2 regions of the Streptomyces lancefieldiae genome follow, and region 2 is predicted to be linked to the other one. Evidence: riboswitches for the same ligand, from Rfam matches in the RefSeq annotation. Region 2 holds a riboswitch; the other holds the start of a gene.
What was found. Region 2 has a riboswitch for thiamine pyrophosphate ahead of thiO (glycine oxidase ThiO). Riboswitches for the same ligand answer to the same signal wherever they lie in the genome.

Region 1: it holds a riboswitch for thiamine pyrophosphate, as region 2 does, so the genes downstream of both, RM812_RS04685 (thiamine ABC transporter substrate-binding protein) here and thiO (glycine oxidase ThiO) in region 2, are expected to answer to the same signal.

What each region holds. Positions count from the first base shown of each region.
Region 1 is NZ_JAVRFH010000003.1:200,284-207,153, reverse strand. Features, by position in the region: gene RM812_RS04695 (ABC transporter ATP-binding protein) at 1-705, opposite strand, end outside; gene RM812_RS04690 (ABC transporter permease) at 708-2,309, opposite strand; gene RM812_RS04685 (thiamine ABC transporter substrate-binding protein) at 2,366-3,454, opposite strand; TPP riboswitch at 3,534-3,639, opposite strand; gene rlmN (23S rRNA (adenine(2503)-C(2))-methyltransferase RlmN) at 3,698-4,804, opposite strand; gene RM812_RS04675 (hypothetical protein) at 4,842-5,012, opposite strand; gene RM812_RS04670 (phosphatidate cytidylyltransferase) at 5,168-6,325, opposite strand; gene frr (ribosome recycling factor) at 6,325-6,870, opposite strand, start outside.
Region 2 is NZ_JAVRFH010000041.1:40,140-47,009, reverse strand. Features, by position in the region: gene pknB (Stk1 family PASTA domain-containing Ser/Thr kinase) at 1-765, opposite strand, end outside; gene RM812_RS30570 (thiazole synthase) at 991-1,788, opposite strand; gene thiS (sulfur carrier protein ThiS) at 1,791-1,991, opposite strand; gene thiO (glycine oxidase ThiO) at 1,988-3,169, opposite strand; TPP riboswitch at 3,167-3,278, opposite strand; gene RM812_RS30555 (hypothetical protein) at 3,315-3,665, shown strand; gene RM812_RS30550 (NAD(P)/FAD-dependent oxidoreductase) at 3,698-4,969, shown strand; gene RM812_RS30545 (Rv2175c family DNA-binding protein) at 5,046-5,411, shown strand; gene thiE (thiamine phosphate synthase) at 5,979-6,641, shown strand; gene metF (methylenetetrahydrofolate reductase [NAD(P)H]) at 6,772-6,870, shown strand, end outside.

The sequences.
Region 1 (6,870 bases), on a different contig from region 2:
GAAGCCGAGGAAACGGGCCACGAACGCGTCGACGGGCCGCTGCCAGACCTCGAGCGGCGTCCCCGACTGGGCGATCCGCCCGTCCCGCATCACCACGACCCGGTCGGCCAGCGCGAAGGCCTCGCCCTGGTCGTGCGTCACGGCGAGCACCGTGGTGCCCAACCGCCCGAACAGCTCCCGCAGTTCCACCACGAGACGCTCCCGCAGCGAGCGGTCCAGCTGACCGAGCGGCTCGTCCAGCATCAGCAGCCGCGGCCGGGGCGCGAGGGCGCGGGCCAGCGCGACCCGTTGCTGCTCACCGCCGGAGAGCGCCGCGACGGACCGGCGGGCGGCGCCCGGCAGCCCGACCAGTTCCAGCAACTCCCCCACTCGGTCCCGCTGTTCGGAGCGGGACGCGCCACGCATCCGCGGCCCGAAGGCGATGTTCCCGGCCACGTCCCGCTGCGGGAACAGCTGGTGGTCCTGGAACATCAGCCCGACCTCGCGCCGGTGCGCGGGCACCCCGGACTGATCCCGCCCGTCCAGCGTCACCCGCCCGGCGTCCAGCGGCTGGAGCCCGGCGACCGCCCGCAGCAGCGTCGACTTGCCGCTGCCGCTGGGCCCCAGCACGCACACCACCTCGTGCTCGGCGACATCCAGGTCGACGGCGTCGAGGACGGCCCGGCCACCGAAGCGGACGGTCGCGCCCCGCAGGCTCAGCAGCATCCCTAGAACTCCCCGCTCCGGTCGGTCCGCAGCCGCTCCAGTACCACCAGGGCCACGGCACACACCACCATCAGAATCGTCGACAGGGCCATCGCCTGCCCGTAGTTCATGTCCCCCGGCCGCCCCAGCAGCCGCGCCACGGCCACCGGGAGCGTCGGGTTGTCGGGCCGCGCGATGAACACGGTCGCCCCGAACTCACCCAGCGACACCGCGAAGGCGAACCCGGCCGCGACCAGCAGCGCCCGCCGCACCATCGGCAGGTCCACCTCCCGCCACACCCGCCACGGCGACGCCCCGAGCACCGCCGCCGCCTCCCGCAGCCGTACGTCCACCGCGCGCAGCACGGGCAGCATGGTCCGCACGACGAAGGGGACGCCGACCAGCGCCTGGGCGAGCGGCACGAGGACCCAGGAGGACCGCAGGTCCAGCGGGGGCTCGTCCAGCGCGATCAGGAACCCGAAGCCGACCGTCACGGCGGACACCCCGAGCGGCAGCATCAGCAGCGCGTCGAAGCCGCGCACGAAGCGGCCCGCGTCGCGCCGGGTGAGCGCGGTGGCGGCGAGCGCGCCGATCACCACGGCGATGGCGGTGGCGGCGACGGCGTACTGGAGGGAGTTGCCGACCGCCTCGATCGGCGGGACGAGGAAGGCGCCGCCGTCCTCACGGGTCAGCGCCCGGTAGTAGCCGAATCCGGGGGCGCCCAGTGACCGTTCGACCAGCACGGCGAGCGGCAGCACCAGCAGCACGGCGACGGTGGCCAGGACCCCGGCGAGCAGCGCCCACTGGCCGGTCCCGCGCGGCCGGCGCGCGGTCCCGGCGGCGTCCACCAGCCTGAGGGCCGTCTCCCGCCGCCGTACCGTCCAGGCGTGCACGGCGAGGATGGCGCAGACCGCCGCGAACTGGATCAGCGTCAGCACGGCGGCCGTGGACAGGTCGAAGACCTGCGAGGTCTGCCGGTAGATCTCCACTTCCAGGGTGGAGAAGGTGGGCCCGCCGAGGATCTGCACCACGCCGAAGGAGGTGAAGGTGAACAGGAACACCATCAGCGCCGCGGCGGCCACGGCGGGCGCGAGCGCGGGCAGGGTGACCTGCCGCCAGGCCCTCATCGGGGACGCGCCGAGCATCCGCGCGGCCTCCTCCTGGCGCGGGTCGAGCTGCGCCCACAGCCCGCCGACGGTGCGCACGACGACGGCGTAGTTGAAGAAGACGTGCGCGAGCAGAATGGCCCACACGGTGGTGTCCAGGCGTACGCCCCACAGCTCGTCGAGCAGCCCGCCGCGCCCGACCAGGGCCAGGAACGCCGTACCGACGACGACCGTGGGCAGCACGAACGGCACGGTCACCACGGCCCGCAGCAGCTGCTTGCCGGGGAAGTCGAAGCGCGCGAAGACATACGCGCCGGGCAGGGCGATCAGCAGCGTGAGCGCGGTGGAGGCCAGCGCCTGCCAGGTGGTGAACCACAGCACGTGCCGGACGTCGGGCTGTGCCAGTACGTCACCGATCCGCCCGAACTGCCAGGTCCCGTCGATCTCCAGGCCGCGCGCGACGATCGCGGCCACGGGGTGGACGAAGAAGACCGCGAAGAACGCGACGGGCACGACCATCAGGGCGAGCCGCGCCACGCTCTGGCGCCGCCGGGCGGTGGCGGTCCTGTTCCTGGTCACTTCAGGAGGAGCGAGGTCCACGACTTGACCCACTGGTCACGGTTGTCGGCGATCTTCTGCGGGTCCATGGTCTGCGGGTTCTTGGCCTGCGGCCCGTACTTCACGAACTCCGGCGGCACCTGCGCGGCCTCCCGCACCGGGTAGACGAACATGTTCAGCGGCATGTCGTCCTGGAACTCCTTGCCGATCAGGAAGTCGAGCAGCGCCTTGCCGCCCTCGGGGTTCTTCGCGTTGCTCAGCAGGCCCGCGTACTCGACCTGGCGGAAGCAGGTACCGGTGGCGACGCCCGTCGGCGCGGTGTCCGGCTTGGGGTCGGCGTAGACCACCTCGACGGGCGGGGAAGAGGCGTAGGAGACGACGAGCGGACGGTCGCCGCCGGCCTTCTTGCCGCCGGCCGAGCCGGAGAACTCCTCGTTGTAGGCCTGCTCCCAGCTGTCGACCACCTTGACGCCGTTGGCCTCCAGCTTCTTCCAGTACCCCTCCCAGCCCTTGTCGCCGTACTTGGCGGCGGTGCCGAGCAGGAAGCCGAGGCCGGGCGAGGAGCTGCCGGCGTTCTCGGTGACGAGGAGGTCCTTGTACGCGGGCTCGGCGAGGTCGTCGAAGGAGTCGGGCGGGGTCAGCCCGTGCTCGCTGAAGTAGGCCTTGTCGTAGTTGACGCAGATGTCACCGGTGTCGATCGGCGTGACGCGGTGCTTGTCCTGGTCGACCCGGTACTCGGGGAGGATCATGTCGGAGCCCTTGGGCTCGTACGACTGGAACAGGCCGTTGTCGAGCGCGCGGGACAGCAGCGTGTTGTCGACGCCGAAGAAGACGTCGCCCTGCGGATTGTCCTTGGTGAGGATTGCCTTGTTGACGGCCTGCCCGGCGTCGCCGTCCTCCAGGACCTTGACCTTGTAGCCGGAGCTCTTCTCGAAGGCCGCGATGACGTCCTTCGACGCGGCCCACGAGTCATGGCTGACCAGTGTCACGGTCTTGGAGTCGCCGGAGCCCTTGCCGTCGCCGTCGGACGACGACCCACAGGCGGCCAGGCCGCCGACCAGGCCGAGCCCGACGACCAGGACGGTGGCCTTCTTGGTGATGCTCACTGAATTCCTCCTGGGTGACCAGGAGAAGACGCGGCCCCGCCCGGAACCCCTGGCAGGGATCCCGGGCAGGGCGCAACAGCTCGAGTGATGACCGATCTCCCTACCCAGAATGACCTGGGCCAGGTTCGGAGGGTCTGCGGCCGGTGCCGCACTCTCAGCGCTGTGGCGCTCCCCTGTCGGAATATGAAGATGTACTGACGTATGAAGATGTACTCGGTACGAAAATGTACTGAGGCCGGTAGGTTACCGCTCGCTCGCGGCGAGCTGACCGCACGCCCCGTCGATCTCCTGCCCACGGGTGTCCCGGACCGTCACCGGCACACCGTGCGCCGCGATCGCCTCCACGAACGCCTTCTCGTCCTCGGGCCGCGACGCCGTCCACTTCGAGCCAGGCGTGGGGTTGAGCGGGATGAGGTTGACGTGCACGGGCTTGCCCTTGAGCAGCCGTCCGAGCCGGTCACCACGCCAGGCCTGGTCGTTGATGTCGCGGATCAGCGCGTACTCGATCGACAGCCGGCGCCCGGACTTCGCCGCGTACTCGAACCCGGCGTCCAGCACCTCGCGCACCTTCCACCGGGTGTTGACGGGCACGAGGGTGTCGCGGAGCTCGTCGTCGGGAGCGTGCAGCGAGATGGCGAGGCGGCACTTGAAGCCCTCGTCGGCGAACCGGTGGATCGCCGGCACGAGGCCGACGGTCGAGACGGTGATGCCGCGCTGGGACAGGCCCACGCCGTCGGGCTCCGGGTCGGTGAGGCGGCGGATGGCTCCGACGACCCGGTTGTAGTTGGCGAGGGGCTCGCCCATGCCCATGAACACGATGTTGCTCAGCCGCGCCGGGCCACCGGGGACCTCGCCGTCCCTGAGCGCCCGCATGCCGTCCACGATCTGGTGCACGATCTCGGCCGTGGACAGGTTCCGGTCCAGGCCGGCCTGTCCGGTGGCGCAGAACGGGCAGTTCATGCCGCAGCCGGCCTGGGAGCTGATGCACATGGTCACCCGGTCCGGGTAGCGCATGAGCACCGACTCGACGAGCGTCCCGTCGAACAGCTTCCACAGCGTCTTGCGGGTGGTGCCCTGGTCGGTCGACAGATGCCGGACGACCGACATCAGCTCGGGCAGCAGCGCGTCCTGGAGCCCCTGGCGCGAGCCGGCGGGGATGTCGGTCCACTGCTCGGGGTCGTGCGCGTACCGCGCGAAGTAGTGCTGCGAGAGCTGCTTCGCACGGAACGGCTTCTCACCGATCGCGGCGACAGCCTCCTTGCGCTCGGCGGGCGTGAGGTCGGCGAGGTGCCGCGGCGGCTTCTTGGCTCCGCGCGGGGCGACGAATGTGAGTTCTCCGGGCTTAGGCATGACCTTCCCAGTGTCGCAGATCCACACGGGTGTCCGGTCAGCTCATGATCGCGGCCACGATCCACGAGCCGTAGAACTTCAGGCGATGGGTCACGCGGCAGTAGTACCGCGGCCTGCGCCGGCCCTCCTGGTCGAGGAGCACCTCGCACCAGCGGCAGGGCAGATCGCCGTGGTACCTGCCGTCGTCGCCCCGCCTCGCCCGCGCCATGGGGGAAGACTAGGGCCTGTCTGACCAACCCCGTCGTCCGCCCGGAGCGCGGCAGGCGGGAATGGTCAGACAGGCCCTGGGGCCCGTGCGCACGGACAGCGGTCGGGCCCCCGTCCCGCAGGAGAACGAGGGCCCGGCGCGGTCACTCGTGAGGGTCAACCGGAGCCGACGAAGACCACCAACAGCAGCCACACCACCGGTGCCGTCGGAAGGAGCGAGTCCAGGCGGTCCATGATGCCGCCGTGGCCCGGCAGGAGCGTCCCCATGTCCTTGATGCCGAGGTCTCGCTTGATCATGGACTCGCCGAGGTCGCCCAGGGTGGCGCTGACGGCCACCGCGAGGCCGAGCAGCAGACCCTGCCACCACGTGCCGTCGTCGATCAGGAACTGCATGCACAGCGCGCCCGCCGCCATCGCGAACGCCACCGCTCCGAGCAGGCCCTCACGGGTCTTGCCGGGGCTGATGCGCGGGGCGAGCTTGGTCCTGCCGAAGCGCCAGCCGACGGCGTAGGCACCGGTGTCACTGACGACCGTCAGTATCAGGAAGACCAGGACGCGCCACGGGCCGTCGTCCGCCATCAGCATCATCGCGACGAACGTGGCCAGGAACGGCACGTAGAACGCCGCGAACAGACCGGCCGTGACGTCCTTGAGGTAGCCCTCCGGCGGCCCGGTCATCCGCCATACGAGGACCGCCAGCGCTGTGAGCGCCATGGCGACCCACGCGCCCTCGGAGCCCCGCACGTACCCGGCGACGACCATCGCCGCGCCGCCGACCGCGAGCGGCACGAGGGGCGCCTCGATGCCCTTGCGTTCCTCCAGCCGCTTGGTCAGCTCCCACAGGCCCACCACGACGGCTATCGCGATGACACCGACGAAGACGGCCTTGACGACGAACAGCGACGCGACGATCACCACGCCGAGCCCGACGCCGACCCCTATCGCGGCACCCAGGTCGCGCCCCGCGCTCTTCTTCTGCGGCTGCGGCTGCGCCGGCCGGGGGGCGTCGGGCATGGGCTCCGGATTCTGCGGCACCGCCGCATACGGCTGCGCCGACGGGTTCTCTCCTCGGTACCTGTCGTCGCGCAGCGGCTCGTCTCGGAACAGGGGACCGCTCAGCCGAGCGGCCCCCTGGTCGTCATCCTGGTCTCCGCCGTGTTCGGGTACGTCGGGCACTATGGGCATGGGGCGAGTCTGCTGCGCGTAATGCGCATCGTACGCGGGACCCGCCGGGGCAGCGCCCTGGACAGGTCCCTGGTCGGACGGCCCCCAGTACCCGGCTTGTGGCGGCGCTCCCCAGGAAGAGTCGTTCATCAGACCTCGAGCAGCTCCGCTTCCTTGTGCTTCAGGAGCTCGTCCACCTGGGCGACGTACTTGGCGGTGGTGTCGTCGAGCTCCTTCTCCGCACGGCGGCCCTCGTCCTCGCCGACCTCGCCGTCCTTGATCAGCTTGTCGATGGCGTCCTTGGCCTTGCGGCGCACGGAGCGGATGGACACCTTGGCGTCCTCGCCCTTCGCCTTGGCGACCTTGATGTAGTCGCGGCGGCGCTCCTCGGTGAGCTCCGGGAACACCACCCGGATGATGTTGCCGTCGTTGCTGGGGTTGACGCCCAGGTCGGAGTCGCGGATCGCCTGCTCGATGTTGCGCAGCGCGCTCTTGTCGAAGGGCGTCACCACGGCCATGCGCGGCTCGGGCACGGAGAACGAGGCCAGCTGGTTGATCGGCGTCACCGCGCCGTAGTAGTCGGCCACGATCTTGTTGAACATCGCCGGGTGCGCACGACCGGTGCGGATCGCGGCGAAGTCCTCCTTGGCGACCACGACGGCCTTCTCCATCTTCTCCTCGGCCTCGAGGAGGGT
Region 2 (6,870 bases):
GGTCGCCGAGGCGACCAGCTCGTCCAGCTCGTACGGCATGCCCGGCACGGCGGCCGACGGCGGCGGCACGTCCTCGTGGAGGTGCTTGTAGAGCACCTGGGCGGGGGAGTCCCCCTCGTGCGGCTTGCCGCCGGTCAGCATCTCGTACAGCACGACCCCGCACGCGTACACGTCGACCCGCGGGTCGGCCGTACCGTGCTCGATCTGCTCGGGCGCCAGGTAGGAGACGGTGCCGAGGACGGCCCCGGTGGTGCTGGTGACCGTGTCCACGGCCCGGACCAGTCCGAAGTCGGCGACCTTGACCCGGCCGTCGTCCCCTATCAGGACGTTCTCCGGCTTCATGTCCCGGTGCACGAACCCGGCCCGGTGCGCGGCGCCGAGCGCGGCCAGCACCGGCTCCAGGATGTCCAGCGCGGCCCGCGGCTGGAGCGCCCCGCGCTCGCGGAGCACGTCGCGCAGGGTGCAGCCGGCGATGTACTCCATCGCCAGGTAGACGTACGCCCCCTCGGCCCCCTGGTCGAAGACCTGCACGACGTTGGGGTGGTCGAGCCGGGCCACCGACTTCGCCTCGCGGATGAACCGCTCGACGAAGGTGGCGTCGGTCGCGAGCGTCGGGTGCATCACCTTCAGCGCGAGCACGCGGTCCAGGCGGGTGTCCACGGCCCGGTAGACCGTGGCCATGCCGCCGACCGCGATCCGCGCCTCGACGCGGTACCGGCCGTCGAGCAGCTGCCCGACGAGAGGGTCCTGAAGGGTCGTGTCCACGCAGGTGAGTCTACGAGCCACCACGGACACACCCCGCCCCACAGCCCCGAATCGGGGCCCTACTGCAGCGGACCTGTGACGCTTCGCACGCCGGCCGTGGCCGGACCGCCCGCGCGTACGGCCGGCCGCCGACGGCGAGTGGCCCCCACGGGAGAGATGCGCCTGGCGACCGACCGGAAACGGGTGGCGCGTGGCTGGGAGACAAGACGGAAGGACCGCGCGGGCTCACTGGAACGCGGGCCGCTCCGGATCCAGTACCGCCAAGCCCTCCGCAGGAGACGACGCCTCCGCGAAGTGCCTCCGCGGAATCCGCCCCGCCCGCCGCGCCAGCCGCCCCGCCTCCACCGCGGAACGCATGGCGGCAGCCATCAGCACCGGCTCCTGCGCCCGAGTCACCGCCGAGGCGAGCATCACCCCCGCACACCCCAGCTCCATCGCCAGCGCCACGTCCGATGCCGTACCGGCCCCCGCGTCCAGGATCACCGGCACGCGCGCGTGCTCCACGATCAGCTGGAAGTTGTGCGGGTTGCGGATCCCGAGCCCGGACCCGATCGGCGAGCCGAGCGGCATGATCGCCGCACACCCGACGTCCTCCAGCTTCCGCGCGAGGACGGGGTCGTCGTTGGTGTACGGCAGTACCGTGAACCCGTCGTCGACCAGCGTCTCCGCCGCGTCCAGCAGCTCGATCGGGTCGGGCAGCAGCGTGCGCTCGTCGGCGATGACCTCCAGCTTGACCAGGTCGGTGCCGAGGGCCTCGCGGGCGAGGCGGGCGGTGAGCACGGCCTCCCCGGCGGTGAAGCAGCCGGCCGTGTTCGGCAGTACCCGGATGCCGAGCCCTTCCAGCACCGACAGCACGGAGCCGTGCACCGAGGCGTTCACGCGCCGCATCGCGACGGTGGTCAGTTCGGTGCCGGAGGCCACGAGGGCGCGCTCCAGCATGTCGAGGCTGGGTGCCCCGCCCGTACCCATGATCAGGCGGGACGTGTACGACGTACCGCCGAGGACGAAGGGGTCGTCGGCCATGGTCAGCCTCCTTGGACGGCGGTGAGGACTTCGACGCGGTCGCCGTCGGCCAGGGCGGTGGCGGCCCACTGCGCGCGCGGGACGACGGTTTCGTTCAGGGCGGCGGCCACTCCGGACGGCGCCGCGGTGAGCGTGCCCACCAGGGCGTCGAGGGCCGTACCGGGAGCCACCTCGCGCGGCTCGCCGTTGACGGAGATGTTCATGCCGGCTGCTCCGAGAGTGCGGGGGCGGCGCTGAAGCGCCGCGGGGTGAAGGGACGGGCCTCGGCCGGGAGCTCGCCCGTGGTCAGGACGTGCGCCATGGCGTCGCCGGTGACCGGGGTGAGCAGGACGCCGTTGCGGTAGTGCCCGGTGGCCAGCAGCAGCCCCTCCAGCCCGGTCGGGCCGAGCAGCGGGGCGTTGTCCGGGGAGCCGGGACGCAGGCCCGCCCGCGTCTCCGTCAGGGGCAGCTCCGTGATGCCGGGAACCAGCTCGTGGGCGTCGCGCAGCAGCTCGTAGACGCCGCCCGCGGTCACCGTCGTGTCCCAGCCCTGCTCCTCGCTGGTGGCACCGACGACGAGTTCGCCGCTCTCCCGGGGCACCAGGTAGACGTGGTTGCCGCGCACCACGGCGCGCACGGTCCGGTTCAGCAGCGGCCCGTGCGTCCGCGGCATCGTCAGCCTCAGCACCTGCCCCTTCACGGGCCGCACCGGCGGCAGCACGCCGTCCGGGAGGCCCGCGAGCCGTCCGCTCAGGCTGCCCGCGGCCAGGACCACCTGCCCGGCCTCCAGCGTCGTGCCGTCGGCGGCGACCACCCCGGTGGCCCGGTCCCCGGTGACGGTGAGCCGCTCGGCCCACGTCCGGTGGAAGACCACACCGGCGGTCTCGCAGGCGGCGACGAGCGCGCGGGCGAGGCGCCGGGGGTCGATCTGGTGGTCGCCGTCCACCCGGAGCCCTCCGCGCACGCCCGGCGCGAGCATCGGCTCCAGACGCCGGCAGTCCCGCCCCGACAGCCACTCGGACTCCAGGCCCGAGCGTTGCTGGAGCGCGTGCAGTTCCCGCAGGTGGGCACGGTCGTCGGCGTCCAGCGCGACGGCGAGCGTGCCGCACCGGCGGTAGCCGAGGTCGAGCCCCGTGAGGTCGGTCAGCTCCGCCGCGAACTCCGGGTAGCGGTGGGCCGAGGCGAGGTTCAGCGCGAGCAGGGTCTGCTCGCCGTAGTGCAGTTCCGTGACGGCGGCCAGCATCCCGGCCGCCACCTGGGCGGCCCCGCCGCCCGGTTCGGGGTCCACGACGGCCGTGACCAGACCGCGCTGCGCGGCCCGCCAGGCCGTGACCAGGCCGATGATGCCGCCCCCGACGACGAGGACGTCCGCGGCACGCGGTGATGTGCGAGGTGACGACATGGGCGTCGAGCCCCTCCCTTCGCCGGCATGACCCGGATCAGGTTCGTACGGTCGGAGGCCGCCAGCCTCCCTCTCAGCCCGGTGCGTCCGGGCTCCCGCGAGTGCTTTACGTTGGCCACCCTAACTTGTAAAGGAGCCTCCGCCCATGGCGCGTTCACTCGACGGTCTCGTCCTCGCCCCCGTCGCCGACCAGGCGCCCGGCCAGGTGGGCACCCGCACCCGGTTCGTCTATCACGAACAGGACGGCGCCGTCTGGGCCGAGTACGAGGGCGGCGACGTCGTCCGCGGCCGCCTGGTGGGTACCCGGGAGGGCGATCGCCTCGACTTCCGGTACGTGCAGCTCAAGACCGACGGGAGCACGTCGTCGGGACACTGCGTGTCGGCCGTCGTCGAACTGCCGGACGGGCGGGTGCGCCTGGAGGAGACGTGGGAGTGGGAGTCGCAGCGGGGCAGCGGGACGAGCGTTGTGGAGCAGCTCACCGTGCACGAACGCTGACCGGTGAACCGGCGGGTGTCTAAGGTGATCAGGTGAGCGAGCAGACGCGGGAACGGGGACCGGAACGGGAAGCGGACGCGGAGCACGGCGTGGTCGTCGTGGGCGCGGGCATGGCGGGGGTGCAGACCGCGGTCGCCCTGCGGGAGCAGGGCTTCACCGGCTCCGTGACACTCATCGGCGCGGAACCGCACCAGCCGTACGACCGCCCCCCGCTGTCCAAGGCCGTCCTGCTCGGCACGGCCGAGGGCTCCGCCTTCGACGTCGACTTCGAGGCCCTCGGCATCACCCTGCGGCTCGGCTGCGAGGCACTGGGCCTGCGCCCCGGCCGGCACCTCCTCGACACCTCCGCCGGGCCCGTGCCGTACGACGTCCTCGTCCTCGCGACCGGCGCCGAACCGAACCGGCTGCCCGGCGCCGAGGGCGTGCCCGGCGTGCACCTGCTGCGCACCCTGGACGACGCCGAACGGCTGCGCCCGGTGCTCGCCCGGCAGCACGACATCGTGGTCGTCGGCGCGGGCTGGATCGGCGCCGAGTTCGCGACCGCCGCGCGTGAGGCGGGGTGCGCCGTGACCGTCGTGGAGGCCGCCGACCGGCCCCTCGCCGGCGCGCTGCCCGCCGAGGTCGCCGCGCCGATGACCGCCTGGTACGCCGACGCGGGCGCCGTCCTGCGCACGCACGCGCGCGTGGAGCGCGTCGAGCCCGGCGACGCCGGGGGGAGCGGCCACGTCGTCCTCGACGACGGCTCGCGGGTGCCCGCCGACGCGGTCGTCGTCGGCATCGGCGCCCGGCCCGCCACCGCCTGGCTCGCCGGCTCCGGGATCGGCCTCGGCACGCACGGCGAGGTCCTGGCCGACGACCGCCTGCGCACCTCCGTACCGGACGTCTACGCGGTCGGCGACTGCGCCTCCTTCCCCTCCGGCCGCTACGGCGAGCGGCTGCTGGTGCACCACTGGGACAACGCCCTGCAGGGCCCGCGCACGGTGGCCGCCGACATCATCGGCGCCGCCACCGGTGAGGCCCCGGCGGCCTACGACCCGGTGCCGTACTTCTGGTCCGAGCAGTTCGGCCGCTTCGTCCAGTACGCCGGTCACCACACGGCCGCCGACGCGACCGTGTGGCGCGGTGACCCCGCGGGCCCCGCCTGGACGGTCTGCTGGCTGCGTGAGGACCGGCTGGTCGCCCTGCTGGCGGTGGGCCGCCCCCGCGACCTGGCCCAGGGAAAACGCCTGATCCAGGCGGGTACGACGATGGACCCGGGGCTGGTGGCCGACCCGGCGAGGCCTCTGAAGGCGGCGACGGCGTAGTCCGTCCGCCCGGTCCGCGGCTCGGGTCGGACGGGTCCGGCTTCCGACTGTCAGCGCAAGATGGCAGGCTGGAGGCGTGACCGAGATTGACGCAAAGATCGATGCTCTCGTGCCTGCCTGGCTCACCGTCCCCGACATCGCCGAGATGCTCGGTGTCGAGGTGACCCGCGTACGCCAGCTGATCAAGGAAGGCCAGCTCATCGCCGTACGCCGCGGTGAGAACCGCGCGCTGCACATCCCGGCGGCCTTCATCGACGAGGACAAGGTCGTCAAGGGCCTGGTCGGGACCCTGACGCTGCTGAGGGACGACGGCTTCACGAACGAGGAAATGCTGGAGTGGCTGTTCACTCCCGACGACTCCCTGCCGGGTACGCCCGCGCAGGCGCTGAGCGAGAACCGCGGTACGGAGGTGAAGCGTCGCGCCCAGGCGCTCGCCGTCTGACCCGACCCGCCGAACCGCCCGCCGAACCGCCCGGCGCACGGCTGCGGCTCGTGGTCCCCAGGGGCCGATCGCAGCCGTGGTCCGTGCGCCACGGCTGCGATCGGCCGCCGCCGCCCGACACCCGGGCCGCGCGCGTTCCGCGCGGACCACGGCGCGGTGCCGGTGCGGTGGCCGTGGTGTGGCGGCCCCGGTGGGCCGGGTCGCGCGGCTGCCCGCGGCGCGCCACCGCGGGCCTCGGGCGTCTCCCGCGGCCAGAGCCCCCGCATCCCGCGGGCGGCGGCGCTCCCGGCCCGTGTTCGGGGTCCGGGGCCGGTTCGCGGCACCCGCTCCCCAGGCCGCGGACCGTCCTAGGTCTGTGTTCCAAGGGCGGCGATCCATCCGCGGATCCGTTACCAAGACCGCGGCCGGTCCGTTGCCTCTGTTCCAAGGGCGGCGACGCGCTCGCAGCCTGTTGTACGTACTCGATCCCAGGGGCCGCGGGCCGACCGCGGCCCGAAAGCCAAGGCCGCGTGGGCCCACCGTGGGCCCACCGTGGGCCCACGGCACCGACCCCGGGGGGACACCCGCATGTCTGACACCGTCTCGACGGCCCGCAACCGGCTCGCCGACGCCCGGCTCTACCTGTGCACGGACGCCCGCCGCGCCCAGGGCGACCTGCCCGAATTCCTGGACGCCGTGCTGGCCGGCGGCGTGGACATCGTGCAGCTGCGCGACAAGGGCATGGAAGCGGCCGAGGAGCTGGAGCACCTGGAGGTCTTCGCCGACGCCTGTGCCCGCCACGGCAAGCTCCTCGCGGTCAACGACCGGGCGGACGTCGCCCACGCCGCCCGCGCCGACGTACTGCACCTGGGGCAGGGCGACCTCCCGGTGCCCGCCGCCCGGGCGATCCTCGGCGGCGACCTCCTCGTCGGCCGCTCCACGCACGCCGAGTCCGAGGCCGCCGCTGCCGCCGTCCAGGACGGCGTGGACTACTTCTGCACCGGCCCGTGCTGGCCGACCCCCACCAAGCCCGGCCGCCACGCCCCCGGCCTCGACCTGGTCCGTTACACGGCGTCCCTGGGCACCGACCGCCCCTGGTTCGCCATCGGCGGCATCGACCTCGGCAATCTCGACGAGGTGCTGGCGGCGGGCGCCCGGCGCGTCGTCGTCGTCCGCGCGATCACGGCGGCGGACGACCCGGGCGCGGCGGCCGCCGAGTTCGCGAAGCGAGTGCGGCAGGCACAGGCGTAGGCGCCGTCACGGGCGCAGTCGAGGCGGGGTGCCTGAGGCATGTGTCCAAGGGGTGGACAACAACTCGACAATACGGACAAATGTCCCGCATCCGGTTGGGTGACCGCCGCCCCCTGGCTAACCTGCCCGTATGGCCCTTGGAACCGCATCCACCAGGACTGATCGCGCACGCACCGTGCGTGACATCCTCGCCGCAGGCAAGGCGACGTACTCGTTCGAGTTCTCGGCA